Regions from separate parts of the Neobacillus solisequens genome, predicted to be linked through region 2. Evidence: predicted binding sites of a transcription regulator. Region 2 holds the regulator's gene; each other region holds the start of a gene.
What was found. The regulator LexA, encoded in region 2, represses DNA repair genes until DNA is damaged. The targets are predictions, from matches to a motif close to CGAACATATGTTCG.

Region 1: a site for LexA is predicted at 2,951-2,964, ahead of uvrB (excinuclease ABC subunit UvrB). Genes of this name have one in related genera too.
Region 3: a site for LexA is predicted at 3,320-3,333, ahead of ACI3K6_RS13520 (carbohydrate kinase). Genes of this name have one in related genera too.

What each region holds. Positions count from the first base shown of each region.
Region 1 covers NZ_JBKFGJ010000009.1:90,411-100,525, reverse strand. Annotated here, with positions in the region: gene uvrA (excinuclease ABC subunit UvrA) at 1-858, opposite strand, end outside; gene uvrB (excinuclease ABC subunit UvrB) at 867-2,846, opposite strand; gene ACI3K6_RS09720 (DUF2198 family protein) at 3,005-3,244, opposite strand; gene ACI3K6_RS09715 (glycosyl hydrolase family 18 protein) at 3,347-5,155, opposite strand; gene ACI3K6_RS09710 (MerR family transcriptional regulator) at 5,355-6,218, shown strand; gene ACI3K6_RS09705 (amidohydrolase) at 6,340-8,124, shown strand; gene ACI3K6_RS09700 (amidohydrolase) at 8,297-10,087, shown strand.
Region 2 covers NZ_JBKFGJ010000018.1:13,324-23,438, reverse strand. Annotated here, with positions in the region: gene tkt (transketolase) at 1-1,896, opposite strand, end outside; gene ACI3K6_RS16755 (DUF896 domain-containing protein) at 2,135-2,365, opposite strand; gene ACI3K6_RS16750 (YneB family resolvase-like protein) at 2,438-3,091, opposite strand; gene yneA (cell division suppressor protein YneA) at 3,103-3,423, opposite strand; gene lexA (transcriptional repressor LexA) at 3,580-4,203, shown strand; gene ACI3K6_RS16735 (hypothetical protein) at 4,320-4,478, opposite strand; gene ACI3K6_RS16730 (hypothetical protein) at 4,692-5,156, opposite strand; gene glnA (type I glutamate--ammonia ligase) at 5,491-6,825, opposite strand; gene ACI3K6_RS16720 (MerR family transcriptional regulator) at 6,852-7,256, opposite strand; gene ACI3K6_RS16715 (methionine gamma-lyase family protein) at 7,449-8,717, opposite strand; gene hflX (GTPase HflX) at 8,733-9,992, opposite strand.
Region 3 covers NZ_JBKFGJ010000011.1:430,342-440,456, reverse strand. Annotated here, with positions in the region: gene ACI3K6_RS13540 ((Fe-S)-binding protein) at 1-210, shown strand, start outside; gene ACI3K6_RS13535 (LutB/LldF family L-lactate oxidation iron-sulfur protein) at 235-1,662, shown strand; gene ACI3K6_RS13530 (LutC/YkgG family protein) at 1,671-2,396, shown strand; gene ACI3K6_RS13525 (DinB family protein) at 2,571-3,092, opposite strand; gene ACI3K6_RS13520 (carbohydrate kinase) at 3,346-4,503, shown strand; gene ACI3K6_RS13515 (pseudouridine-5'-phosphate glycosidase) at 4,500-5,414, shown strand; gene ACI3K6_RS13510 (biotin transporter BioY) at 5,559-6,152, shown strand; gene ACI3K6_RS13505 (GGDEF domain-containing protein) at 6,254-7,507, opposite strand; gene ACI3K6_RS13500 (aldo/keto reductase) at 7,754-8,596, opposite strand; gene ACI3K6_RS13495 (Zn-dependent hydrolase) at 8,878-10,110, shown strand.

The DNA.
Region 1 (10,115 bases), on a different contig from region 2:
TTGCTTGGAGCCTAAACCATCGCATTCAGGACAAGCACCAAACGGGCTATTAAAAGAAAACATCCTTGGCTCTAATTCCCCGATTGAAAAACCGCAGAGAGGACAGGCATGGTTTTCACTGAACATTAGCTCCTCCCCGTCAACTACATCGACAATGACTTTTCCCTCTCCAAGACTTAAGGCCGTTTCCAATGAATCGGCCAAACGAGCAGAAACCCCATCCTTAACGACAATCCGGTCGACAACAACTTCAATTGAGTGCTTTTTATTTTTATCCAGAACAATCTCGTCACTAAGATCTAGCATTTCTCCATCCACACGAACACGGACAAATCCTTGCTTTTTAATATCTTCAAATACTTTCACATGCATTCCTTTGCGTCCGGAAACAACAGGTGCGAGTATTTGCATTTTTGTCCGTTCCGGGTATTCCAGAATCCGATCGACCATTTGCTCAATCGTTTGCGAGGAGATCTCGATACCATGATTAGGACAGGTGGGATGGCCGACTCTGGCAAATAATAGACGTAAATAATCATAGATTTCCGTTACCGTTCCTACGGTTGAACGTGGATTGCGGCTGGTGGTTTTTTGATCAATGGAAATGGCAGGACTCAACCCTTCAATGGTATCGACATCCGGTTTATCCATTTGTCCCAAGAATTGACGGGCATATGCGGAGAGTGACTCAACATAGCGTCGCTGTCCTTCCGCGTAAATCGTATCGAAGGCGAGCGAAGACTTTCCAGATCCGGAAAGCCCGGTCAGCACGACAAGTTTATCTCTTGGAATGGTGATATCTATATTTTTCAAATTATGTGCTCTTGCACCTTTTACAATCAATTTATCCATTACCATGATTCTAGTTATCCTTCCGCTTTCAATTCAAATAAAAGGTCGCGAAGCTCCGCAGCGCGTTCAAAGTCAAGCGCTTTGGCGGCGGCCTTCATTTCTTTTTCCATATCGGCAATCAACTTTTCCCGTTCCTTTTTGTTCATCTTGCCAAACGATGCAGCTGGTTTGTATTCCTCTTGCTCCTCGGCAGCATGAGTGGCACGGATGACATCGCGGATATCCTTTTGGATTGTTTTCGGGGTGATGCCGTGTTTTAAATTGTATTCTTCTTGGATGGAACGACGACGCTTGGTTTCACTGATTGCCAGCTCCATTGAATTTGTCATGCGATCCGCATACATGATCACGTGTCCATTGGCGTTACGTGCGGCACGGCCGATTGTCTGAATCAACGAACGTTCTGAACGAAGGAAGCCTTCCTTATCAGCATCCAATATTGCCACAAGCGATACTTCCGGAATATCGATCCCTTCCCGAAGGAGGTTAATTCCGACTAGAACATCATATTTGCCAAGACGCAGCTCGCGGATAATTTCAATCCGTTCCAATGTTTTCACCTCAGAATGAAGGTATTGCACCTTAATTCCGATTTCCTTTAGATAATCCGTCAGGTCCTCTGACATTTTTTTCGTAAGGGTGGTGATTAGAACCCGTTCATTTTTCTTAACCCGATCCTGGATTTCACCAATCAGATCATCAATTTGGCCTTGAATCGGCCGGACATCGATGGTTGGGTCAAGTAAGCCAGTTGGGCGGATGATTTGTTCCACCATCTCTGGGGTATGTTCTTGCTCATATGGTCCCGGCGTAGCCGAAACATAAATAATATTGTTTATATGCTTTTCGAACTCATCAAAGGTAAGCGGCCTGTTATCAAGCGCTGAAGGCAAACGGAATCCATGCTCCACGAGGACTTCCTTTCGGGCTTTATCCCCGTTGAACATCCCCCTAACCTGAGGCAGGGTTACGTGCGACTCATCAATCACCAATAAGAAGTCTTCTGGAAAATAATCCAATAATGTGTATGGTGTTGATCCAGCAGGACGCAATGTCAGGTGCCGCGAGTAATTTTCAATTCCGGAGCAGAAGCCCATTTCCCGCATCATTTCCAAATCATAACGAGTCCGCTGTTCGAGACGCTGGGCTTCAAGCAATTTATTATTTTCTCTTAAAACTGTAAGGCGTTCTTCAAGCTCTTTTTCAATATTTTCAATCGCCACACGCAGCTTTTCTTCCCGGGTGACGAAGTGAGACGCCGGGAAAATCGCCACGTGTTCGCGCTCACCAATAATTTCACCGGTGAGGGCGTCAACTTCACGAATTCGATCTATTTCATCTCCGAATAATTCCACTCGAATACAGTGTTCATCACGGGAAACCGGGAAAATCTCGACAACGTCACCACGGACGCGGAAAGTCCCCCGTTTAAAGTCGATATCATTGCGTTCATATTGGATATCAACGAGGCGATGCAGCAGCTCGTTCCTTTCCATTTCCATTCCGGTCCTTAATGACACAACCATTTCCCGATATTCTTCTGGGGAACCGAGGCCATAAATACACGAAACACTGGCAATAATGACGACATCTTTCCGTTCAAACAGGGAAGATGTTGCTGAGTGCCGTAATTTATCAATCTCGTCGTTGATGCTGGCATCTTTTTCAATAAAGGTATCCGTTTGGGGAACATAGGCCTCCGGCTGATAGTAGTCATAGTAACTGACAAAGTACTCTACCGCGTTGTTGGGGAAGAAATCCTTAAACTCGCTGTAGAGCTGGCCTGCAAGTGTTTTATTATGGGCGATGACAAGTGTCGGTTTGTTTACTTCTTTAATAACATTGGAGATCGTGAATGTTTTTCCTGTACCGGTGGCGCCAAGCAGGGTTTGGTGCTGCTTGTTGTTGCGGATGCCTTCGACTAATTGTTTGATGGCCTCCGGCTGATCCCCCTGAGGCGAATACTTTGAGACTAATTCAAATTGGTCCTTCACGAACAGGTTCCTCCCGTTTTTCATCTCTATAGTTACTGTTTTTGAATCTCCGTTTTCAATATTATCATTCTACCACATTCACCCAAAAACAAACCAACAATATGCGAACTAATATTCGTTTTTTTATAAAATAAAAAGCCTGCCACATGACGGGCAGACTATGATTCGTTTTTTCTCGCTGTTTTTGGTTTCAATTTTGACGCAAGCCAGAAACCGGCTGTTAGTGAAAAAGCATCAATGACGATAAGGACTAATGTATTTGTATAACCTTTATAGGCAGATCCTGCGATTAGGGCGACAGTCAAGATCAGGCCGATCATCCGATTGTAAGTGACCCGTGTGAACAGGAGAACTAATAACCCCGGCAAAATCAACGCCGATAAATATTCAATTACAATCAAAGGGTACACCTCATTTATTCTTGTTCTGTTAATTAATTCTAGAAATTAATCCAGAAAAATGCAACAAAAATAAATCCGGTTTGCATAGTACATCTTGATTTATTTCAAATCATTATAAATCTTGGATGCCAAAACCTTATTAGGATCTTGACTCAGCTCCCACATTACAGCGCCACCTAAGCCCATCGATTTGATAAAGGAAGTTTTATAGCCGATTGATTCCAGGTCATCATAGCTGACGAACTGTGAGCCATTAAATAGCCACGGTACTTTTGAATCGGTCTCCCAATAACGCATGAACCCATTTTTGTTAAGATAATTCGCCTCTATATTGGCGTAACTAATGGAAGACCCTCCACCTGAATAAGATTGGTACAAACCGTTATTCAAATTTGTTACCTGATTAAAGATTCTTCCGTATAGCGGCATGCCCATGACTATTTTATTGGCAGGCACACCGTTATTGATATAAAGTTGCACTGCATCCTGAACACTCCACTCGCCGGTAAATTTTGATTCAGGATCTCGGTACAACGGAGCATTCATACCGGTTAAGGTGTCCCATTCACCATGAAAATCATAGGTCATCAGATTCATATAATCGACATATTGCTGAAGTAAATTCAGCTCTGTATTTGCTGCAAAGCTCCTGCCTGCTCCTCCGGCGATCGTTACAATATATTTTTTCCCATCCACAGCGCTTTGGGCATCAAAGGTTTCTCTGATTTTCTTTATCAAAAGCGTAAAATTCTGTTTGTCCTCGGGGCGGTTCACATTGTCTGGTTCTCCCCCGGCAACCGGATATTCCCAGTCTATATCCACTCCATCAAAACCGTATTTTCTGATAAAGTCCAGACAGCTTTGCGCAAAAATTGTTCTGGATTGGTCGGTCAAAGCTACATCCGAGAATTTTTCTGACCAAGTCCAGCCGCCAACAGAAATTAAAGTTTTTAAATTTGGATAGGACTGCTTCAATTTGGTTAATTGATAGAAGTTTCCTTTATAAGGCTGTGTGGTTGTATCTCCTGAAAATGGCTTTTCTACATCTGCCCATGAGTCCCCCAAAGCTATTTTTCCATCCGTAGAAATGTTAGCGAAGGCATAGTTTAAGTGTGTTATTTGGGATGCATCAATGTTTGCCACTTGAAAATTGGAATATGTTGACCAGCTTGTGTAATATCCAACCATCTTGTAGGCGCTCTGTACCGCACTTACGGTATTTTTTACAATGACAGTCCTTGAAACCTGTGCTATTTGATTGGCAGTATCGTAAACTACGACCTTTAATATTTGTTCTCCATCCGGCACCCAGGGATTCGTGGCCCAACTTACACTATAGGGTGCGGAAGTCAGGGATTTGATTAAATAGCCGCCATTGCTGCTATAAAACTCCACCTTGCTAATTCCTTTATCATCGCTTGCACTGACTGATAAGGTAACGGTTCCACTAACGGTTTTTCCGTCACTGGCAATCGGTGAAACCTGGATATTGCCAACCTGCGGCGCCAGATCCGTCACCACTTTGGGAGTGGTTACCTTTATAATATTACTTGAAGAAGATATATTTCCACTTGCATCCCGTGCCTTAATAAAATAGCTGTAAGTGGTATTGGCCGTTAAATTATTAACCGTATATTGCGTGGATGTAGTCTTCCCTATTACTTTATTATTCTGGAAAACATCGTACCCAGTAACCCCCACATTGTCAGTCGAGCTCGTCCATGCCAAAGAAACACTTGAACTTGTGATCCCGGTTGTACGAAGATTTGTCGGTGCTGTTGGTGCTTTTCGATCTGACGTGGCTGCTTCCGTCACACTATATGTGGTGAAGTAGCTAACCAGCAAGAAAATAATAAAGAAGAACCTAAAGCCGTTATGCTTTTTCAAATGGTGGACATGTGGCTTCATCCCTTTAACCTGCCTCTCCTATTAAAATATTATGATAATTCTATTTTAATTGATGGTATGGCAGGGATATAGTGGTAAATACTAGTATTATCGGCATGATTCGTTTTGAGGACATAAAGCATTCATAGTCTGGTATTGCAATGTCTCTTTATTCATTTTAAAGTAGAGTTATAGTAAGGATATCGGGGGAGTAAAACCTATGCAAAGCAAGTTGAGTATTGGAGAAATGTCAAAGCTTAGACGCGTAACCATCCATACATTACGGCATTACGATAAAATCGGCTTGTTGAAACCGGATTATATTGACCCCCATTCCGGCTATCGCTATTACTCCATTGAACAGTATGAAGTGCTCGGAACAATCAAGGAATTAAGGAATATTGGTTTTTCCCTAGAGAAAATTAAGCTATTTCTAACGAATCGGAACGTCGATCAATCGATTCAATTTCTACAGAAATCCATGAGCGATATTCAGAAAAAAATCAGGGAATTGCAAGATATTCATCATATTTTGAATATCCGATTAACCAATATTGAACAGTTTAAAAACAGCTATAAAGACACAGATATCGTCATTAAATACTTTGAAGAACGTGAATATATTCAGCTAGAAAAGCCAGTGAGTTGGAACGATTATGAAAGTCTCTATTTTGGATTTCTTGAGCTTGAAAATATGATTGAAGGAGCCATTCCAGTACTGGCCAGTAATAAATTTGGCGACATTATTTATAAAGAGTACTTTGATGAATTTCGACAAACTTCAGATATTCCCGATCAGCTTAGTTCCTATCAATCTCAATTATTCATATTGATTCAGGATGAAGATTCGCCGTACTCCACTCAAAAACTAGAAAAAGGATTATATATTTGTTCCTACCATACGGGCCTCGTATGGGAAAAAATGCTGATTCAGCTCAAAAAACTATTGGATTATTGTGATAAATATGGCTATGTTATTACCGGTAACGCCGTTCGAATTATGCAGGTTGATGTTTCTTTAACAGACCAATATGATGAAGCTTATTATGAAATCCAGATTCCCATTCAAAGGAAAATCGTTTAGAAAACAGGCTACGAAATGTTCACCATTTCGTAGCTTTTTATGTTTTGAAACCGTTTACTCTAGCCTTACGCGAGACTTTATAATGACTCCTGTAAGTGACAAAAATATAGGGGGCATTATGATGGAAAGTATTCAAAGAAAACGGTGGCCACATTTTTTGATTGCTATTCTTGTACTGCTGTTACCATTGTTAAATGGCTGTACAAAAGATCAAGAAGTCTCAAAAAAGGCAACAACCCAATCGGATGAAGCAGCTACCCTGGTTCTGAAGAACGGTATGATCTACACAATGGAAGATCATCAGCCTACAGCTGAAGCCGTTGCCGCAAAGGATGGAAAGATTGTCTTTGTCGGCAGCACCAAAGAGGTAGAAAAGTATGTGGGAAAAAACACTAAAGTCATTGATTTAAAAGGAAAAATGGTTTCTCCAGGATTTATGGATGGTCACACACATATCCCGGGTTTATGGCTTACAAAACTATTCGAAGTAGATCTTTCAAATCTGGATAGTCATGAGGAATACATTAAAGCCGTCTCTGACTATAGGAAGAAGAATCCAAATGTTAACATTATTACAGGGCTAGGCTGGGTAAATGGCCCATATGAACAAAAAGATGGGACAAATCCCGGCCCGACGAAAGAGGATTTAGATGCGGTTGTTTCCGACATTCCTGTCATTCTCCTTTCTATTGACCATCATTCAGTTTGGGCAAACTCCAAGGCACTTGAAATGGCCAAGATAACCAAAGATACCAAGGCTCCTAAAGGTGGCATGATTGAACATAATGCTGATGGCTCCCCTCGAGGTGTTTTACGTGAGGGAGCAATGGATTTAGTTGCAGACGTTCAGGCATTATTTAAACCTACCAAAGAGCAATATAAGGAAGCAATTTTAAAATATCAAGAGGAAATGCATAGTTTTGGGATGACTGGCATTATGACTTTTGAGGATAAAGAACATCTGATCGATATCTTGGGAGAGCTGGAACAAGAAGGGAAGTTGACCATGAGAGTTGCCGGGGCCTATTTTATTTACCCTGACAGCACTCCGGATGAAGCTGTTCAAAAAGTGAAGGCCGCCTCTCAAAAATATCATTCTGATTGGCTTCGAGCTAATACCATTAAATTATATGCAGATGGTGTGACAGAAGGAAAAACAGCACTATTCATTCAACCATACACAGAGAAAGCTGGAATGGGGCATAATCACCATGGAGAAATGCCTTGGGAAGTGAATGACTTCAATAAAATGGTTGCAGCAGTGGATAAAGCAGGAATTCAATTGCATATTCACGCGATTGGGGACGGAGCTGTTAATGCTGGACTTAACGCGATTGAAAATGCTGTTAAAACGAATGGGGAACGTGATTCACGCCATATCATTACCCATATTTCTTCCATTCAAGACAATGATATTCCGAGAATGAAAGCATTAAAAGTTATTGCCGCTTTACAACCATTCTGGTTTTATAAGGACCAATACTACGGGTTGGAAAAAGCTATGGTCGGTGAAAATCGTGCATTGGCGATGTACCCAGCAAGAAAAATGTGGGATGCCGGAGTGACGATATCCGGAAGCAGTGACTACCCGCCAACTCCTGACTACCGTCCGCTCAATTCAATCGAAACGGGTGTGACAAGAAACAGCCCATATCCGGAGGAGCAGGATCAGGACATGGTACGTAATGCATCTCAAGCACTTACCGTTCAAGAAATGCTGCAGGCAGTTACAAAGAATGTGGCTTATCAAATGTTCCGTGAAAATGACCTGGGCACATTGAAGGTTGGAAAGAAAGCCGACATGGTTGTCCTTGGCCAGGATATTACTAAAATCAAGCCTAAGGATATCTCGGAAACACCTGTATACTATACAATCGTGGATGGAAAGATCGTATATAAAAAATAATTTATTTTTGGACCACCTGGCAATTATGTTAGCGGTCCAATTCAGGAGAAAACCAGTCTACGAAATGTTCACCATTTCGTAGATTTTTTCGTTTCGAGACTGTTTACTCTGGTGTTATACCAGACTTTATAATAATTCCTGCAAGCCACTAAATCTTTAGGGGGTTAAAATAATGATTAGTTTTCTAAGAAACCAGAAGTTATTAGCTTGGTTGGGCATTATAGTTCTGTTGCTTCCATTGCTAAATGGTTGTGCCAAGGAAAAAGAAGCCTCCCCAAAAAAACAAGCAGGAGGATCGGATGAATTAGCTACGCTTGTTTTAAAGAATGGTATAGTACACACGATGGAAGATAACCAGCCAACAGCGGAAGCAATTGCTGCCAAGGATGGAAAGATTATCTTTGTCGGCAGTAGCAAGGATGTAGAAAACTATGTTGGAAAGGGCACCAAAGTCATTGATTTAAAAGGAAAGATGGTCTCACCGGGGTTGATGGACGGACATACCCATATTCCTGGCCTTTGGACAACCAAGTTGTTTGAAGTGGATCTGTCAGGCCTCAAAACTCATGAGGAATATCTGAAAGCGGTTGCTGATTTCCGAAAGAAACATCCTGATGTAAAAATTATTACAGGTACAGGCTGGAAAAACGGTCCATATAAACAAGCAGATGGAACGAATCCTGGGCCGAAGAAGGAAGATTTGGACGCAATTGTTGCTGACATACCCGTCATTCTTTATTCTATCGATAATCACTCCGTATGGGTAAATTCCAAGACGATGGACATGTCCAAAATTTCCAAAGACACCCAGGCACCGAAAGGCGGTATGATTGAACACAACCCCGACGGCTCGCCAAGAGGTGTTCTGCGTGAAGGCGCAAGAGATTTGGTGGATCAAGTTCAAGCCTTATTTACGTTAACAAAAGATCAATATAAAGAAGCCGTCTTAAAATACCAAGAGGAAATGCACAGCTTTGGTATGACCGGGATTATGACCTTTCAAAGAACAGATGACAAAATGATTGATATACTTGGAGAATTAGAAAAAGAAGGTAAGCTGACGATGCGCGTCTCTGGCACCTATTTTATCGACCCGGGCAGCAATCCGGAAGTTGAAGTAGAAAAAATGAAAAAGGCTCAACAAAAGTACCACTCGGATTGGCTTCAGGTACATACTGTTAAACTATTTGCCGATGGAGTGACCGAAGGCAAAACTGCACTCTTCCTCGAACCATACACTGAGGGGGCTGGAATGGGCCGTGACTTCCATGGGGATTCAGTTTGGAAGATAGATAATTTCAATCAAATGGTATCTGCCATGGACAAAGCTGGAATCCAGGTTCATATTCATGCGATTGGTGACGGAGCGGTTAATATGAGTCTAAATGCCATTGAGAGCGCTGTTAAAACAAATGGAGAACGTGATGCTCGCCATACGATTACCCATATTTCAGCAATCAAAGACAGCGACATCGCTCGAATGAAAGCATTGAAAGTCATTGCTTCCTTACAACCCTTCTGGTTCTATAAGGATCAATATTATCAATTGGAAAGTGCCATGATCGGCCAAGATCGCGCACTAGCCATGTATCCAGCCAGAAAGATTTGGGACGAGGGCGTGCTGATTTCCGGAAGCAGCGACTACCCGCCAACTCCTGACTACCGTCCACTCAATTCAATCGAAACGGGTGTGACTAGAAACAGCCCATATCCGGAGGAACAGGATCAGGACATGGTACGTAATGCATCTCAAGCTCTTACCGTTCAAGAAATGCTACAGGCTGTCACAAAAAATGTTGCTTATCAGATTTTCCGTGAAAACGATCTGGGAACATTGAAAGTTGGCAAGAAAGCCGATATGGTTGTCCTTGATCAGGATATTACCAAAATCAATCCTAAGGATATTTCCGAAACTCCTGTGGACTATACAATCGTTGATGGAAAGATCGTATATAAAAAGTAATTTATTTTTAGACCGCCGAACTATCTGT
Region 2 (10,115 bases):
AACATCTCCTTCATCACCAACATATTTATGCCAGCCGAAAGATGCCCCTACTTCGATACCTAAACGTTTCTTCACGTTTTTCGGTAAGATCTCGTTTTTGTATTCCTGTGATTGCTTTTCAAAGCGATCCCATGATGGCATGCTGACTACAGAAACTTGAACTCCCTCAGCAGCAAGAGCTTTTTGCGCTTCAACCGCTAGGCTTACTTCTGATCCCGTTGCTAGAAGCAGAGCATCAGGAGTTTCTTTTTCTGCTGCGGAGACGACATAAGCACCTTTTGAAACTCCTTCATAAGCATTTTGATCGGTACCTTTTAAGGTTGGTAAATCTTGACGAGTTAGTACAAGTGCAGTAGGTTGATTAGTTGACTCAACAGCTAATTTCCAAGCTGCAGCAGTTTCATTACCGTCAGCTGGACGAATAATGGAAAGATTCGGCATTGCTCTTAAAGCAGCAAGCTGTTCAATTGGTTCATGGGTAGGTCCATCTTCCCCGACGGCAATACTATCGTGTGTGAAGACATACGTTACCGGTAAGCCCATTAATGAAGCAAGACGAATAGCTGGGCGCAAGTAGTCAGAGAACACGAAGAACGTTCCACCAAACACTTTAACTCCACCATGTAGTGCTATACCGTTCATAGCAGCACCCATCGCGAATTCACGGACACCAAACCAAACGTTCCGGCCTTCATAGGAATCAGGCATGAAATCCTTTGAACCTTTAATCATCGTTTTGTTGGATCCTGCAAGGTCCGCTGACCCACCAATTAAGATTGGAAGATTTTTTGCAATTCCATTGATTACTTCACCAGAAGAAGCACGTGATGCTAACGCCGTTCCTTCAGAGTACACAGGTACATCCTTGTCCCAGCCTTCAGGAAGTTCATGATTTAAAACTTGCTCTAATTGTTTTGCTAATTCTGGATAGTCATTTTTATACTGAGCAAAAAGGTCATTCCACTCTTTTTCTTTCTTCTCGCCATTTTCAACGATAAGCTTTTGGAAGTTAGAGTAAACTTCTTCTGGTACATGGAAGTCCTTTTCAAAGGTCCATTTATAGGCTTCTTTCGTAAGCTTTAATTCATTGGCACCTAGAGGTGAACCGTGTACTCCAGAAGTGCCGGCACGATTTGGAGAACCATAACCGATTACTGTTCTAACCTCAATCATCGTTGGTCTATCTAAATCATTTCTAGCTTCTTCTAATGCTTTGGAGATTTCTTCTAGGTTGTTTCCATCCTCAACACGAAGATACTGCCAACCATAAGATTGGAAACGTTCTTTCACACTTTCAGAGAAAGATTTATTTAAATCCCCATCTAGTGAAATATCGTTAGAATCGTACAGAACGACTAAACGTCCTAATTTCAAGTGACCTGCTAAGGAAGCAGCTTCTGCAGATACACCTTCCATAAGATCTCCGTCACCACAGATACTATATGTAAAATGGTTCACGAGTTCATATTGATCTTTATTATACACAGATGCTACGTGGCGTTCAGCCATTGCCATACCTACAGCCATAGCAATACCTTGTCCAAGTGGACCGGTAGTTGCTTCAACTCCTTCAGTATGACCATACTCTGGATGCCCAGGAGTTTTGCTACCCCACTGACGGAATTGTTTTAAATCATCCATAGATAAGTTGTATCCAGATAAGTGTAGCATGCTATATAACAAGGCAGAGCCATGTCCGGCTGAAAGAACAAAGCGATCACGATTAAACCAATGAGGGTTTTTAGGATTATGGTTCATAAAACGTGTCCATAAAGCATATGTCATTGGAGCGGCACCCATTGGCATTCCTGGATGTCCGGAGTTTGCTTTCTCAATAGCATCAATCGAAAGCGTGCGAATCGTAGTAACGGATAAATCGTCAATAGTATTAAACATAATTACATCCTTTCTTCATCTAATAGGATTTATAAGCACACATCATTAATATTATAGTGCATCTACATATTATTCAACACATTACAACAAATTAAGCTAGGAAAGTCATTTTGTTCTTTATTTTGACACAGAAGTGACTAATCTATGTAAAAAAGCCGCCCAAGAACAAATTGTTTTTCATCTAAAACATAATCCATTGTGATGAAAAATTAATCTGTTCAAGACAGCATTTTGTGTATTAATGTAATTTATTCTTTTTTATACGCTTTATTTTTTCTGGAGTAACATCGTTTCCTAATGGGTCGATAATAGTAGTATTGGTCAAAGTATCAATCATATTGGAACGAAATGCAGCAAGATACTCACTTCTTAGTTTTGATTGCTCTTTTGCCTCGATTTCGGTTAAGCCTGTCGCTTTTGCTTTTCTGGCTAATACATTAATTCTGGCAATTTTCTCTTTGGATAGCATAAAGCCCATTCCTTTCAAAAAATCTGTTTAGATAACAACAGATTTTACTAGAAAAAAGAGGCAATGACAAGATTATTGATTTTCTTCTTGTTCTTCCATATATTCTTGGTATCTACGATGAACAGTTGCTTTTGAAACAGGATACCCGAAACCTCTTAAGGTAGCTGCTATTTCAGCAAAGGTGAGCTTATTTTTTCTAAGCCTAACTACTTCATCGATAGGCATCTCCAATTTTTCTCGTCCAGAATTCATCCCTTGGTTTGATAAGTTTTTCTGTGGTTTGTAACCCTGCTCAACAGCTCGTTTCATGCCACGTTTAATTTTCACATTATGTAATTTTCTTTGGTATTCCTCAACCATACCGACTATTTTCAGGACCATAGAATCTGATTCCGACAGTTGTAATTCTCCATTATGTGAAATACTAAAAAGCTTAATTCCTTCTTTTAAAATACAGTGTAAGATGGCAATTTTGGCATTACCTCTTCCAATTCTTGTTTCATCCTGAATTAATACCGCATTAATGTTTTGATCCTTTATATGTTCTAAAAGTTGAAGAATTCCATCTCTCTCCAAATCATAACCACTTGCCTTTTCTTTAATAATGTTGACGATCTCAAATTGATGGAAATTAGCGAGCTGTATTAATTCTTCCTCTTGTCGTTCTAATGAAGTCTCCTGGGTTTCTTTATTGGTGCTTACACGACAATAAATAATAGCTTTCATTCTATTACCCTCTATTCATTTGCTACACTTGCAAATTGATTGGTCGTTTCGTCTTTACTTACTGGGATCATTATCTTCTCTCCAGGGTATATTTCCTCACCGATGTTTTCATTATGTTTTTTTACCCAATTAACAAATTCCTCGTTAGAAAGCGAATGAAGTCCTGAATATTGTTTGGAAATCTTCCATAAGGAGTCCCCTTCAGAAACTGTTACTTTTACATATTTATCTTGATCGATCGTTTGGTTTTTCACAGAAAGTATGAATGCAAGAGAACAACTTAAAATAACAAGAATAATAGTAAATGAATATTTACTCCATAATTTTTTCATCATTATCACCTCTTACGGAATGTATGTTCGTTTATTTGCCTTGATTATATTACGAACATTTGTTTGTTGTCAAGTTATTTTCGAACTTATGTTTGTATAACGATAGCGAACATGTTATAATTAAGGTAAGAAAAACCAGGCGAGGTGCAATTTATCATGGTAAAAATATCAAAGCGGCAGCAGGATATCCTGGAATTTATTAAAGAAGAAGTCAAAAGCAAAGGATATCCCCCATCTGTACGGGAAATAGGGGAAGCTGTTGGACTTGCCTCCAGCTCCACTGTCCATGGACATTTAGCTAGATTAGAAAGTAAAGGGTTTATTAGAAGGGACCCTACAAAGCCTAGGGCGATCGAAATTTTAGAAGTGGATGAGGCGGCACATATTCCTAAAAATAGGGTAGTAAATGTTCCTGTTGTTGGTAAGGTAACTGCCGGTCTACCTATTACAGCTATCGAGAATGTTGAAGAGTATTTTCCTTTACCAGAAAGACTTGCTCCAGCAGATGAACATATTTTCATGCTTGAGATTATGGGTGAAAGTATGATTGAAGCTGGCATACTTGATGGGGATTATGTCATTGTAAAACAACAGCAAACAGCCAATAACGGGGATATTGTTGTAGCCATGACAGAGGAAGATGAAGCTACTTGTAAGAGATTTTTCAAGGAAAAGGATTATATTCGTTTGCAGCCTGAAAACTCTACAATGGAACCAATAATTTTGAAAAACGTTTCGATATTAGGTAAAGTAATCGGCGTTTATCGGCAGATTCATTAAAGTGTATTAAACCGGCAGGTGCCGGTTTTTTGTTTTCATAGGTTCATAATCACTTACATATTATACAAAACATACACCTCCAAATTTTGGACTTTAACCTAAATTCGGGGGCTATTCTAAAAAACTCTATTTTTTTCACCGTAGGTCCGATCATATCCGCGATTTTGCAATTCAATGACTAATTGTTTTGCTTGTTCGTAAGTCGTTTCAATAACAAATTGATATGGATCTATTTCAGCAGGTTGTTCACCAGGTCCATATATATTTCTTGGCAACTCCCTCACTTTTTATAGCCACGCTTTTCGAACTCTAATACCAAATCTCTTGCCTGCCAATACGCTGCATTTGGAATAATTATTTTAGGGAGACTCTTTCGCACCCCTTCCTGTTTTTTGGTAAATCCGGTATTTTCATAATTACTATACTGTAAGCTAGTTTCATTTAAATATACATCGATAAAAACAGATTGTAAAAATGATTTGTAGTGTCTATTTTTCTATTGATTCGACATAATAATATATACCATTATTGGAGTCAATTTTAGGATTTACCATTCCTTTTTTGGTTTCGATTGCTATATTTTTATCTTTAGTTACACCGGTAAAAATGACAAACTTCTTATTTGAAAGTGTTTTTGTTTCCCAACTTATTTTAGACACATTTACTAGGACGTCTGGATTGGCTCTATACCAAGTATATTTCCCGTTCCTTTTACTAATGTTCGAAACTCCTAATCCTATTCCATTCTTTAATTGTTTTTTGTAAAAAATAAATAATTCACCGTTGTCCTTTACTTTACCTATAACATCTTTTTTATGAACGTTTTCTTCTTTTAATCCATAATTAATAGCTTTATCCACATCTTTAAACCACTTTACATTTTCATTTTCATTTACCAAAACAGAACAACCAGTTGTAATTAAAACAATTAATAAAATACAAAACTTTTTCAAAACGAAATCAGCTCCTTCATTTTGGTACTTTTTTTATTCTATGTATCGGAAATAAAATCCTTTAGAGGTATATATTACTAACTTCTTGATATTAAAAGCCATTAATCGAAGGACGAATATCGAAAGAAAAGTGGTATTCAGAGGTGTTTAGGAATAGAGCTCCAGAAATGGTCAATGTGAAATGAATGGAAATTGAATTGATTGATATGCACGAAGAATATTCAAAAGATTTTAGGGATGAATTGTAAAAAACAATATTTACCTATGCCTCCTAGGCAAACTTCTACTCAAATAAAAAAGCCCTGACGCATAGAGCGCCAAGGCTTCCCCTATATTAGTACATGCTCATGTACTGATCTCTTTCCCATTGATGAACGACGGTGCGGAACATATCCCACTCAATCTCTTTTGCTTCCAAAAAGTGTTCAAGAATGTGTTCGCCAAGACCTGCTACGATTACTTCATCTGATTGAAGTAATTCAAGAGCTTGAGCTAGTGTCGCAGGAAGATCTACGATACCTTCTTCAATTCTCTCGTCTTTGCTCATCACGTAGATGTTACGATCTACTGGAGCTGGAGGAGTTAATTGATTCTTGATTCCATCAAGACCTGATTTTAATAATACTGCCATTGCTAGATAAGGGTTTGCTGCCGGGTCAACACTACGAACTTCGATACGAGTGCTTAGACCGCGAGATGCAGGGATACGAATTAATGGTGAACGGTTTTGTGCAGACCATGCAACATAACAAGGTGCTTCGTAGCCTGGTACCAAACGCTTATAAGAGTTTACTGTAGGGTTTGTTACTGCTGTAAAACCAGAAGCATGTTTGATAACTCCTGCGATAAATTGACGAGCCGTATCACTCAATTGTAAATCGCCTGTTGGTTCAAAAAATGCATTTTGGCCATTTTTGAATAAGGAAAGGTTGCAGTGCATTCCAGAACCGTTTACTCCGAATAATGGTTTTGGCATGAAAGTTGCGTGCAAGCCATGCTTACGAGCGATTGTTTTTACAACAAGCTTAAAGGTTTGAATTTGGTCACAAGCTGTTAAGGCATTAGCATATTTGAAATCAATTTCGTGCTGACCTGGTGCTACTTCGTGGTGAGAAGCTTCAATTTCAAAGCCCATTTCTTCAAGTTCAAGGACGATATCACGACGGCAGTTTTCACCAAGATCTGTTGGGGCAAGGTCGAAATAACCACCCTTATCGTTTAATTCTAATGTTGGTTCGCCTTTTTCATCTAATTTAAATAAGAAGAATTCTGGCTCAGGTCCTAAGTTGAAATCAGTAAAGCCAAGATTTTCCATTTCTTTTAATACGCGTTTTAAGTTATTGCGCGGGTCACCAGCAAACGGTGTGCCATCTGGATTGTAAATATCACAGATTAGACGTGCCACTTTACCTTTTTCAGCAGTCCAAGGGAAAATCACCCAAGTATCTAAGTCTGGATATAAGTACATATCTGATTCTTCGATACGAACAAAACCTTCGATAGAAGAGCCATCAAACATCATTTTGTTATCTAATGCTTTTTCTAATTGGCTGATAGGAATTTCAACGTTTTTGATTGTTCCTAAAATGTCAGTGAATTGCAACCGGATAAATTTAACATTTTCCTCTTTTGCGAGTTTTTGAATATCAGCTTTCGTATACTTCGCCATGATAAACCCTCCAAATAATAATTTATTTAATGGAAAAAGCGTGAAAGATCGCCTTGTCGTAATGATGAACGGTTAAATCTACCATTTGAGTGCATTAACTCGTTTCTCAGTAGTTTTCTAAGTTCTTCATCAGATAATTCGCGTTTTTCCTTTTTAACTTGTTGTTCAGTTTCACTAGCATGTTGCTCTTTTACCAAGAATAGTTGTTTAATTCCCGCCATGTTGACTCCTTGGTCAATTAGATCTTTGATCTCTAGGAGTCTATCAATATCATTCAAACTGAAAAGACGTCTGTTTCCATCGGTTCTGGCCGGAGAAATCAATTGATGCTCTTCATAATATCGAATTTGTCTAGCAGATAATTCGGTTAACTGCATAACGGTTCCGATTGGAAACAATGGCATGGAACGGCGAATTTCTTTTCCGCTCACTTGAATTTCTCCTCCTCTTTGCTAATTCATATTGCTATTATATTTGGTGTAAGAAAATATGTCAACAATATGTAAGGAAATCTAACATGGTTTTTTATTTTAAATTTTTTATTTGTTATATTTTTTAGAATATATAAATAGAACTTAAAAAGGACAGCCCTATTTATGAGCCGCCTTCGTATGTTTCCCCTATTAAAAATGTATTAATCCTTTTTCAACCAAAGAATCAATCCCCAAGAGAATAGCAATCTTTACATGGGAATATGTTAGCCCCCCCTGGACATAGACAACGTATGGCGGTCTTATAGGGCCATCAGCTGTAAGTTCAATACTGGCTCCCTGCACAAATGTACCTGCTGCCATGATCACATCATCCTCATAACCCGGCATATAATTTGGGTACGGGGTTACATAGGAATTTACCGGTGAGGCAAATTGGATTGACTGACAGAAAGCAACCATCTTATCCTGGTCATCGAATTGAACAGATTGTATTAGATCGGTTCGATTCGCATCCCATTTTGGGGATGAATTTAACCCTAATTCTTCAAGTATTGCTGCAGTAAAGACGGCTCCTTTTAAAGCCTGTCCCACTACATGTGGAGCTAAGAAAAATCCTTGGTACATATCCTGAAGACTATAAAGGGAAGCGCCAACCTCCCGACCAATCCCAGGTGCCGTCAATCGGTATGAACAGGCTACTACCCATTTTTCCTTACCGACTATATATCCCCCTGTCTTTGCAATGCCACCGCCTGGGTTTTTGATCAATGAACCAGCCATTAAGTCGGCACCGACATGGCATGGTTCCCTGTCTTCTACAAATTCTCCGTAGCAGTTATCAACAAAAACGACTACCTCTGGCTTGATTTCTTTAACATACTTTATCATTTCCCCGATTTCATCGATTGTAAACGAAGGTCTAGTGGCATAACCTTTTGAGCGTTGAATGCCAATCATTTTCGTGTTTGGTTTTATTTTTTCTGTTACTGACTTCCAATCGATATGACCTGATTCAGTCAAGTCCACATGATTATAAGTAATGCCGAAATCCTTTAAGGAACCAACCCCATTACCGCGAATACCCACAATCTCTTCAAGAGTGTCGTAAGGCTTGCCTGTTATATACAGCAGTTCATCACCTGGCCGGAGCACGCCAAATAATGCCGTGGAAATGGCATGGGTGCCGGAAGTGATTTGTGAACGAACAAGTCCGGATTCTCCTCCAAATACATCCGCATATACAGATTCCAATGTATCTCTGCCCATATCATCATACCCATATCCAGTAGTGGGATTGAAATGAGATTCACTTACTCTGTGTTTTTGAAAGCTTTGTAAGACACGGAATTGATTAGCGTCGATTCTTTCATCGATTTCCTTATGTACAGCAGCAATTTGATGTTCGACCTTTTCAACAATCTGCTGCAGTTTTTCCCCATTTTTTAACTGATGAAACATATTTATAACTCCTAACTATACATTAAATTTCTCTAATTGCCCCGCAATTTGCGACTCGGGTAAAGAAAAACCTTTACACCGATAAAGCTGGGTGTCTTCATCAAAGGATAATTCCCTTAAGATGGTTTCATTTTTTAATTGAGAAAGCAATTTGCCTTCAGTTGAAGGCACCTTTACGTCATAGGCCTTCATCATCTCCGTGACGACCTTTTCCAATTTCACCTTTAAATCTTTACGATCCTCAGGATCGAAAGCGCTGATAAATACGGTTGGTGTTTCTGCTGTTGGGACAAAATCTGAGTGCTGGACGTCGCGTTTATTATAAACGGTTAATTGTGGAATATCCTTTACTTCTAAGTCTTTAAGCAGTTTATTGACCGTTTTTTCGTGATGAAAATAATCTGGATTGGACATATCGACCACATGCAGAATTAAGTCCGCTTCTTTCACCTCTTCAAGAGTGGAACGGAAAGCGGCAATCAGTGAAGTTGGCAGATCCTGTATAAAACCAACTGTATCGGTAATGAGGGAAAGAAATCCGCTTGGTAAAATTAATTTACGTGTCATTGGGTCCAATGTAGCGAATAGTTGATTTTCTTCATAGGACTCTGCTTCTGACAAGCGGTTAAACAGCGTAGACTTACCGGCATTTGTATAACCGACAATGGCAATTTGAAATGCTTTATTCTTCTTTCTCCGTTCACGGTACCGCTCCCGGTGCTGAACAATGACAGAAAGTTGACTCTTGATATCATCAATTCTACGTCTGATATGACGGCGATCTGACTCCAGTTTCGTTTCCCCGGGACCTCTCGTACCGATACCGCCTCCAAGTCTTGAAAGAGCGATACCTTGTCCCGCAAGACGAGGCAAGATATATTGAAGCTGGGCAAGCTCTACCTGAAGTTTCCCTTCTTTAGAACGAGCTCTCTGTGCAAAAATATCTAAAATTAATTGCGTTCTGTCAATAATCCGAGCATCCACTTCTGCAGCAAGGTTTCGTTTTTGACTAGGAGAGAGCTCATCATTAAAAATGACTAATTCAACTTCCAGTTCTTCCACCAAAACCCGTAATTCTTCCACTTTCCCTTTTCCAATATAAGTTGCTGGATGCAGCCGTTCCCGTTTTTGGACCAGCGTCGCCACCACTTCTCCTTGGGCAGTTTCGGTCAATGATTCTAATTCATCCATGGAATATTGAAAGCGCAGGTCATCATCTTCTTGTGTTTGACCACCAACCAGTATTGCTTTTTCCTTTGTTTCCTTTTGTTCCAAAAAGCATCCTTCCCTTCCAAAAGGCTCTAATTACCATGATAGCAAAAAAGATCACAATACTCTAATTTTCCATAAAATATGGTTGAAATATTTGTTGTCAGTGATAAAATTTTATCTAAAATG
Region 3 (10,115 bases), on a different contig from region 2:
TGCTGCGGCTTTGGCGGGACTTTTTCTGTGAAGAATGTTGCTATTTCCGAGCAAATGGTGGATGAAAAGGTTCGGCATATTGAAGAAACCGGTGCGGAAGTTCTGATTGGTGCCGATGCTGCCTGCTTGATGAATATCGGTGGACGAATGGAACGGCTTGGTAAGCCTATCAAGGTGATGCATATCGCGGAAGTGTTAAATAGCCGTTAATTTTCATAAATGGGGGAAAGCCAAATGTCGATGAAAACGAGCAGGGAAAAATTTCATGATCGTGTCGATCAGGGGATCCAGGATGAATTTATGCGTGGGGCAGTGGCCGGTGCCCAAGATGGAATGGGTGTGAAAAGACGGATGGTCACTACCGATGAACTGAGCAACTGGGAGGACTGGCGCAATCATGGAGAAGAAATCCGACAACATGTCCTGGAACACTTGGATTATTATCTAGAACAATTAAGTGATAATATTTCTAAACGTGGAGGCCATGTCTTTTTTGCACAGACGAAGGAGGAGGCCAACGAATATATCCGTGGGGTAGTTCAGCGTAAGAACGCAAAAAAAATTGTTAAGGCTAAATCGATGGTGACTGAGGAAATCGGCTTGAATACGATGCTTGAGGAGGAAGGCTGTGATGTCGTAGAGACGGATCTTGGCGAATACATTCTCCAGCTCGATGATCATGATCCGCCTTCACATATTGTCGTTCCGGCATTACATAAAAATAAAGAGCAGATTCGTGAAGTATTTGCGGAAAAAATTGGCTATACGAAAACAACAAAACCGGAAGAACTAGCTTACCATGCGCGCGTCACTCTCAGGGAGAAGTTTCTTTCTGCGGACCTTGGAATCACTGGTTGTAACTTTGCCGTGGCTGAAACAGGTTCGTTTGCTCTAGTGACGAATGAAGGTAATGCGGATCTTGTAACAGCGCTGCCTAAAACACAGATAACCGTGATGGGGATGGAACGAATTGTTCCGACTTTTGAGGAAATGGAAGTGCTGGTCAGCTTGCTGACACGTAGCGCAGTTGGGCAAAAGCTGACCAGCTATATTACGGTATTGACGGGCCCACGTGAAGAATTGGATGTCGATGGCCCGGAGGAATTTCACCTTGTCATCGTTGATAACGGGCGGTCCGATATTCTTGGCAGCGAGTTCCAGTCCATCTTGCAATGTATTCGCTGCGGTGCCTGCATCAATGTGTGTCCAGTTTATCGGCACATTGGCGGACATTCCTACGGTTCGATATATCCAGGGCCAGTGGGTGCTGTACTTACGCCGCTTCTTGGCGGCTATGATGACTATAAGGAGCTCCCATATGCTTCGACTCTATGCGGTGCCTGTACGGAAGTATGTCCGGTGAAGATTCCGCTCCATAATTTGCTGCACAAACATCGTCAAGTGATTGTAGAGCGTGAAGGCAAAGCACCTTTTTCGGAAAAATTGTTAATGAAGGCCTTTGGGCTTGGAGCTGCATCACCGATCCTTTATAAAATGGGATCAAAAATGGCTTCTGCGGCAATGAATCCATTTACGGACGGGGACAAAATCTCTAAGGGACCAGGCCCGCTGAAAGCCTGGACGGACATTCGCGATTTCCCGGCACCAAATAAGGAAAGATTCCGAGATTGGTTCAAAAACCGCGAAAAGGAAGGGAAATAGGGATGAGTATGAGTACGAGCGGAAATATCCTAAATCGCGATAAATTTTTAAATAAAATTGCCGGGAGTCTTAACCGGCCCCGCATGACTGAGCCGATTCCTCTGCCTAGTTGGAAATTCCAGCCTCAACATGAGGTTTTCAAGGGAGTCAGTCAGGACGAACTTTTGGAAATTATGAGGGTCCAGTGCAAAAAAATCCACACGACATTATATGAAACGAATCAGGATGGTTTATCTTCTGTTTTAAATGAAGTTGTTGAAGGTTACGGTGGAGGCCCTGTTGTCACTTGGAAGGATTCTCGTTTCTCCGAATGGGGGCTTGATGCTTTGCTGAAGAAGGAGTGGCCATCACAAGGTATCGATGTGTTTGAATGGGATTACACTTTGGGGGAGGGGAATGTCCGATGTGCGGAGCGGGCCAATGTTGGCATCACCATCAGTGAAATCACACTTGCTGAGTCAGGAACGGTTGTGCTCTTCTCTAATAAAGACAAAGGCAGAACAGTCAGTTTCTTGCCGGCCACATCGATTATGCTAATTCCAAAAAGCACTCTTGTTCCGCGCATCACTCAAGCTGCGGTGAAAATGCGGGAAACTTATCGGCAAACAGGGTCCATTGCTTCCTGTGTCAACTTTATCACTGGCCCAAGCAATTCCGCTGACATCGAACTAAATCTGGTAGTCGGCGTTCATGGTCCGATCAAGGCAAGCTATATCGTTATTAGTGATTTGTAAAGTGTTTTGATTAGAGATATGTTCCTTAGCTATAAAGATGAAAAGACCTACCAATTCCCAAGACTAAAGAATGGTAGGTCTTTTATATATACATAATAGTCTTTTTTTCAAGGAGGACGTACTCCTATTTGCAGAAAAGATTAAGCCTAATGAGCCAAGGAAGAATCTAAATTCTTATTTCTTTTTACTATGGATGAGTACCTTGATTTCTTTTATCTGATCAATATGACGCAGTTCATGAAGGTATATGCTTTCTACCCATTGGTAAATGGGAACATAGCCAACAACGGGGTGTTTCGCTGATTTTGTTTCTAACAATGAGTCGTCTTTAAGTGTGTTGAGAACCTGCAACAGCTCAGTCCGCGCTTCTGACAATAGCTGTAGAATTTGTGGGATTTCCATAGGATCTTCACTAGGTATAACTATTGGGGGTGCCTGCTTTTTCATAGACCGGTCCGTTAATGCCTGAATCGGTTTTGCTTCAACTTTTTGACCATCTGCTTTATTAAGTCCATACAGAATACCTTGAGTAAAAGCTCTCTCTGCTAAATAAAGATGATGACAAACCTGAGCAACACCCCATTCATCTTTACTAGGTTTTGCATTCACTGCTTCAAACCCAAGACCCTCTAGCTCACCCAATAGCTGCTCCCTAACCTCCGCCAAACTTCTAACTAATAACTCCTTTTCAACCATCCTAACTCCTCCTTCAGCAAACAAACGTGATTCACATACCATAATCTTTATATTCGTGAACATAAGGAATATTCCTTTTATGCCAGAACACTATTTCTTGAATATGGTGACAGGCACCATTCGTGGACATTTGTCCTCCACCTGTGGACAGTGAATGGGATGTTACAATTTTGTTTAGGTTAATAGTGTGAATAGGGTTGACTAAGTGAAGAGACAGGAGTACAATTTAAACATAAGTTTGAAAGATAAACAAATGTTTAAAATCTGTTTTTCACCAATTGCAGGGGGTGATGTTTTGTCAGGGTCAGAGAGAATGACGGAGAAGGAGCAATTGATTTTTGAATTCATTCAAAAGGATCCTTATATTTCTCAACAAGAGCTAGCGGAAACGGTTGGACTATCGCGTCCTTCAGTCGCTAATATTATCTCTGGACTTATCAAGAAAGGACATATTATCGGTCGCGCTTATATCTTAAATGATTCCCAACAAATTGTTTGCATCGGCGGGGCAAATCTGGACAGGAAGCTTCAAGTGAAAGATAAAGCACAGCTCGGGACCTCTAACCCGATCGAATCTAGTAAGAGTGTTGGTGGGGTTGCCAGAAACATAGCTGAAAATCTTGGACGTCTGGGATTGGATGTGACATTGTTAACTGCCTGTGGTACCGACAGCGATTGGGCATTTATTGAGGAAACGTCGGCGCTTTATATGAATCTTGATCAGGTATCCAAAATACCAGGGATGGCAACAGGTTCCTACACAGCTGTCCTTGACAGGGACGGAGAATTGATTATCGCGTTGGCGGACATGGAAGTGTATGAAGAAATCAAGACGGAGCAACTTCTAAAACAGGAAGCTCTCTTAAGTCGTGCCAGATGTATAGTTGCTGACTTAAATTGTCCAAAAGAAACGCTTCAATTCCTAACTCAATTTGCGAATAAACATGAAAGACCATTAGTATTGATTCCCGTTTCATCCCCTAAAATGAACCGGTTGCCTGACGATTTAACTGGGGTGGACTGGATGATTACCAACCGGGATGAATCGGAAACATATTTTAATATTAAAATTGAAACCAATCAGGACTGGCAGCAGGCCATAAAAAGCTGGCTTTCTCGCGGAGTCCAAAACGTAATTATCACAAATGGAAAAAATGGCGCAATGATTGGCAATAACGAAGAAGGAATATTCCGTATCCCGGCTGTTCCAACGCAAGAAATCGTTGATGTAACTGGGGCAGGCGACGCCTTCTCATCTGCAGTTATTTTTTCATGGCTGGATGGGAAAAGTTTGCAAGATATAGCTAAAGCAGGAGCAGTCAATGCATCAAAAACACTGCAATCTGCTTACACTGTTCGTCAGGATCTTACAGCAACACAACTTCTAAAAGACATGGAGGAATTATCATGAAACAATATTTAACTTTTTCAGAAGAAGTACGTACGGCAATGGAGCAAGGGAAGCCGGTTGTTGCCCTTGAATCGACTATCATTTCACACGGAATGCCTTACCCTCAAAATGTTCAGACTGCTCGTGAAGTAGAACAAATCATCCGGGACAATGGTGCTGTTCCAGCAACAATTGCACTTGTAGATGGAAAGATTAAAATCGGTCTGTCCGATGAAGAACTTGAAATGTTCGGGAAAAGCACAGATGTGGCCAAGGCATCTCGCCGTGATCTAGCGTATCTACTTGCTACGAAAAAGATGGGGGCAACAACAGTTGCAGCAACAATGATCTGTGCTGAATTAGCAGGAATCAAGATCTTTGTTACCGGAGGCATTGGCGGTGTACACCGTGGTGCTGAAACTACGATGGATATTTCAGCTGATTTAGAAGAATTAGCACAAACCAATGTAGCCGTTATCTGCGCTGGAGCTAAATCAATTCTTGATTTAGGGCTAACAATGGAATATCTTGAGACAAAGGGTGTTCCGGTAATCGGCTATCAAACAGATGTCCTTCCAGCCTTCTATACACGTACCAGCGAGTTCCAACTTAACGTGCGTGCAGATGATGTGGAAACAATTGCTTCTACATTAAAAACAAAGTGGGACTTAAATCTTAAAGGTGGAGCCGTGATTACTAATCCAATCCCTGAAGAATATGCCATGGATGAGGCAACGATTAATAACGTCATTGAATCAGCCTTAAAGGAAGCAAAAGAGAAAAAGATCTCCGGAAAAGAAGTTACCCCATTCATGTTAGCAAAAGTAAAAGAACTAACAGGCGGAAAGAGCTTAGAATCTAATATTGCTCTTGTAAAAAATAACGCAGTAGTTGGAGCAAAACTTGCAGTGAGCTTAAATTCTTTGAAATAAATAGTGGAGAAAACCCAGGTGTATGAGCCTGGGTTTTATTTTTATGAAGTTTTTTTGTTAACTAATTTTAAAAATAAGTTGACATATATCTGATAAACCATTTATTTTAAATCTATAGAATTTTTTATAGATGGGGGATTTATCATGAAAAAATTAACTGCACTGGATATAACGCTAGTGGGAATGTTTGTGGCTTTAATGGGAATTGGCGCTAATATTTCTACGATAGCTCCATTTTTGCAGGTCGGTGGAGTGCCGATTACCTTACAAACCTTTTTTGCGATTTTAGCAGGATTGATACTGGGAAGCCGCCTAGGATCTATTGCCATGATCGTCTATATGTTTGTCGGACTGGTAGGAGTACCAGTATTTGCGAATTTAAAATCAGGTCCAATGATGATAATAGAGCCAACATTTGGATTTATACTTTCGTTTATCATTGCGGCCTACGTTGTTGGGAAGATCGTTGAAAAGAAAAAAAGTCTTACTGCATTCATCACTGCTGCACTTATCGGGATTACTATCAACTACCTTTTCGGAACAAACTGGATGTACTACGGATACAAATTCTGGGCAGCAGCACCAGAAGGCTTCTCCTACAAACTCGCCTGGCTATGGATGGTCCCACCTCTGCCAAAAGACATAATCCTTACCGTTCTTGCAGGAATCCTTAGCCATCGGTTAGAAAAAACTGTCCTATCCAAAGGACAATTTAAAAACTTAAAAAGGGTATCTTAATAGAGACATCGAAACATTTGTCCGCCGTACGCGGACAAATGTGTTTTTGTGGTGCCTGTCACCCTTATGCACCAAAAAGAAGTGGTTACAACCTCAAAAGGTTATACCACTTCTTTTTGGTTATGAAGCCCGTTTTGGGCGGAAAGGCAGTTTTTGCCGCGTTGTTTCGATTGGTATAAGAGTTCGTCAGCCTGGATGTAGGCTCTTTCTACTGGGAATTGGCTGTTGACTTGGTAGTAGTAAAGGCCAAATGATGCTGTGTATTTGATTGAAATTAGTTCCCCGTTGTATTCGGCTTCAACGGCGGTACTATCTAATTCTTTTATAATAGATTTGATTAAATTTGTGGAATGGTCAAATGTTTTCTTTCGAAGGCAGAGTGTAAATTCCTCCCCCCCGCTTCTAAAGAGAAAGTCGTCCTTCCATAAGTAGTTTTTAAGAGTAGCTGCAAAGTGCTGAATGACTTTATCGCCAACGGCATGATTGTAATTGTCATTAATGCTTTTAAAGTTATCAATATCAGCTACAACTATTGCTAAACTTTCTCCTGATTCATTGAGCTCCGTCATTTTTTTATCCATAAAAGTACGATTATATACACCTGTTAAAAAGTCTGTATAGGCCATTTGCTCAAATTGATCCCGTTCCAGCTTATCCTGAATGCTTTGTGATTTGGAGTAAAAGGAACGGCTGACAATATAGTTTAAGATAAATAGACTTATTAACATTTCCCATTGCTTTGACTGTAAAAATAGTAACAACATTCCATTGGAAACGGCTACTTTCCCATAATCAAGAAAGCTGATACCCCTAAAAATAAAATCAATAGCTTCCTTAAACGAGTGAGGTTCCCCAGCTAATCGAAAGACAATTACCAAGAAAAAACCAGAAAGGTAAGAAGAGAAACAAACCAATAAGAATATTAATATCCAAAAACCAAAAGGGAAAGATTGAACAACACCATGAAATTGGTGAAATAAAAAATAAGCGAAAATATTGGTGATTACATGACAGCCAATATTATAAAAGGTATCAGATAGTTCACTTGGATCTGCCGTCTTCGTTGCTTTTCTATAAAAATAAACCAAAAATCGGTAGATAAATTCAAAAATAAACAATCCCAAAGGTCCGGTAAATAGGACGATGGCTAGATTGTAACTGATTCCATATTCAATATTGGTACTTCCGTTTTTATAAAAGACCCGCAGATGAAAATACAAACAAGAGAAAAATAAGAAGATTGCTAGTACCTTCATATATGTAGAGTTGTTTACCAACAAATGGGATGAACTAAAAGCGATCACCAAGGCAGTCATAAATAATGAACCGTCGTAGAGTCTGGCCTTCAGCATCATAGCTAAAGCCCCCCTTTAAAGTCCTGCGAATATGATTCTTCCTTATATAATAATTTTTAGTAGAATAACTATATTTTACCTAAGAATTATCAGATAACGTACTATTTTTTTTGTTTTCAATTATATAAAGTATGGAACATTGGGAATATTCACCCTCTTAATTAGAGGTTATGGTAAAAACTAGAAGTAGGTGCCTGTCACCACTTGTGGACATTTGTCCACGGATGGTGACAGGCACCCATTTTTTTAAATAGTAGGGTACACTTTGTCAGGGTCTGGACCTGTCCTCAGGTTTTTATTGAGACTTGAGATTTTGTTCATTTCTTCCATGGTGAGTTCGAATTCGTAAATATTTGTGTTTTCTTCGATTCTAGCAGGTGTGCTTGATTTTGGGATAAAGATGGAATCTTGTTGTAATTGCCAGCGCAGTACAATTTGTGCAGGAGTTTTGTTATATCTCTGAGACAATTCTTCCAGAATAGGTTCGTTCAAGATCTTGCCACGGGCAAGCGGCCTCCATGCCTCTACTGCAATCTGGTTTTCATTCAAATATTCTCTTAGTTCCGTTTGAATTAAATAAGGGTGAACTTCAATTTGATTCACCATCGGCATCATGTTTGCTTTTGTTTTTAATTTTTCGAGATGGTGCATTTGAAAATTACATACGCCAATAGCCCTGACCATTTTTTCCTCATATAGCTGTTCAAAAGCACGCCATGTCTCAAAAAAATGCTTTTCACTAGGCCAGTGAACAAGCAATAGGTCGAGCTGACTAAGCTGCAGATCTGCCAGCGATTGTTCAAAAGTAAACAGCGTTTGGTCATAGCCTTGATTTCCGTTATTAATTTTTGTCGTGATAAATAGATCTTTACGTGCAAAAGAACTTTGATGTAAAATTTCGCCAAGCAAGCCTTCGTTTTGATACATTTGAGCTGTGTCAAAAGAACGATAGCCAACCTCCAATGCTTTATGCACTGCTCTCTCCAGTTCCTTCATTTCTGTAATTTTATAAACACCAAACCCGTGCTGGGGCATTTGGATACCATTAGATAACGGGACCATGTCCGTGAGTGTTTTAGACACGTTCATACCTCCTAAAAAGACATCTCCAACTAGTATAGCGCTTGCAAATTCTAAAATGAAGGATTTAGACTGTACAGTTTATAAAAATAAATAGATAAAGGGTTTGATGTTTTGTCTAATGACAAGAGAATAGGTTATTGTATAATTAAATTAGACTGAATATTATGATAAATAACAAATTATCTTTTCTATATTTTGATGGTCAGATGGAATTCGAAGAATTGACTCCAAGAGAACAAAGAATGAAGGAATCGTAATCTCATTTTATAAACAAGGAGTGTTCCAAGATGCAAAAACAAAAGTTATTGATAAATGGGGAAAGACTTAAGCAGGAGCTGGAACGATTTGCTGAGTTTGGAATAACAGAACAGAATGGGGTTACCCGGTTATCGCTGTCAGAGGAGGATCGGCGTGTAAGAGACTATTTTCGAACTTGCTGTGAAGAATTAGATCTCGAGGTCAAGGTTGATGATATGGGTTGTATGTATGCCACCTTGATGGGTGAAGAGAATAAACCGCCGATATTAATAGGATCACATCTCGATTCAGTCAAAAAAGGCGGTAGGTTTGATGGCGTATTAGGTGTCATCACGGGGCTGGAAGTGGTACGAACCTTAGTGGAGAATAACATAAAACCAAAAATTCCAATTACTATTGTTAATTTTACAAATGAAGAGGGAGCCCGATTTGAGCCGTCCATGATGGCATCGGGAGTCATATCTGGAAAATTTGATAAGGAGACAATGCTGCAAAAACGAGATTCAGAAGGTGTTACCTTTGGAGAAGCATTAAAAGCGATTGGATACGAGGGAGAAGTTGAAAATCGACTAAAAGAGGCAACGGCATTTTTGGAAATGCATATTGAGCAGGGCCCGATTCTAGAAAAAGAAACTCTTTCCATTGGTGTGGTGGAGTGTGTCGTCGGAATGGCCTGCTATGAAATTGAGGTTACCGGAGAATCTAATCATGCAGGTACGACGCCGATGGATATGCGAAAAGACGCCCTGTTTACAACGAATAATTTGATTAATGAAATTCGGAAACGGTTAGGTGCTTTGGATCAGGAACTAGTTTTTACCATCGGTAGGGTAAATGTGTATCCTAGTATACACACGGTTATTCCTAATAAGGTAGTGTTTACCCTCGAGGCACGTCATAAAGACATGGATATCGTGAATACCGTTAAGGATTTCATACAAAGCATGTCTAATTTAGGACTTAACGAGGGCTGTGAAATTAAAACGACCAAGCTCTGGGACCGTGATACAGTTTGGTTTGATCCAGAAATTTGCCAACTATTAGAGCAATCTGCACAAACCCTTGGATACTCCAATAAAAGAATGGTAAGTGGAGCCGGTCACGACGCCCAATTCATCGCCGGTCTCGTTCCAACAGCCATGCTATTCGTCCCAAGCCTCAAAGGCAAAAGCCACTGCGAAGAAGAACTAACCGCTTGGGAAGACTGTGAAAAAGGTGTAAACGTCATACTAGATACCGTACTAGGTCTTTTATCAAAATAGTTAAA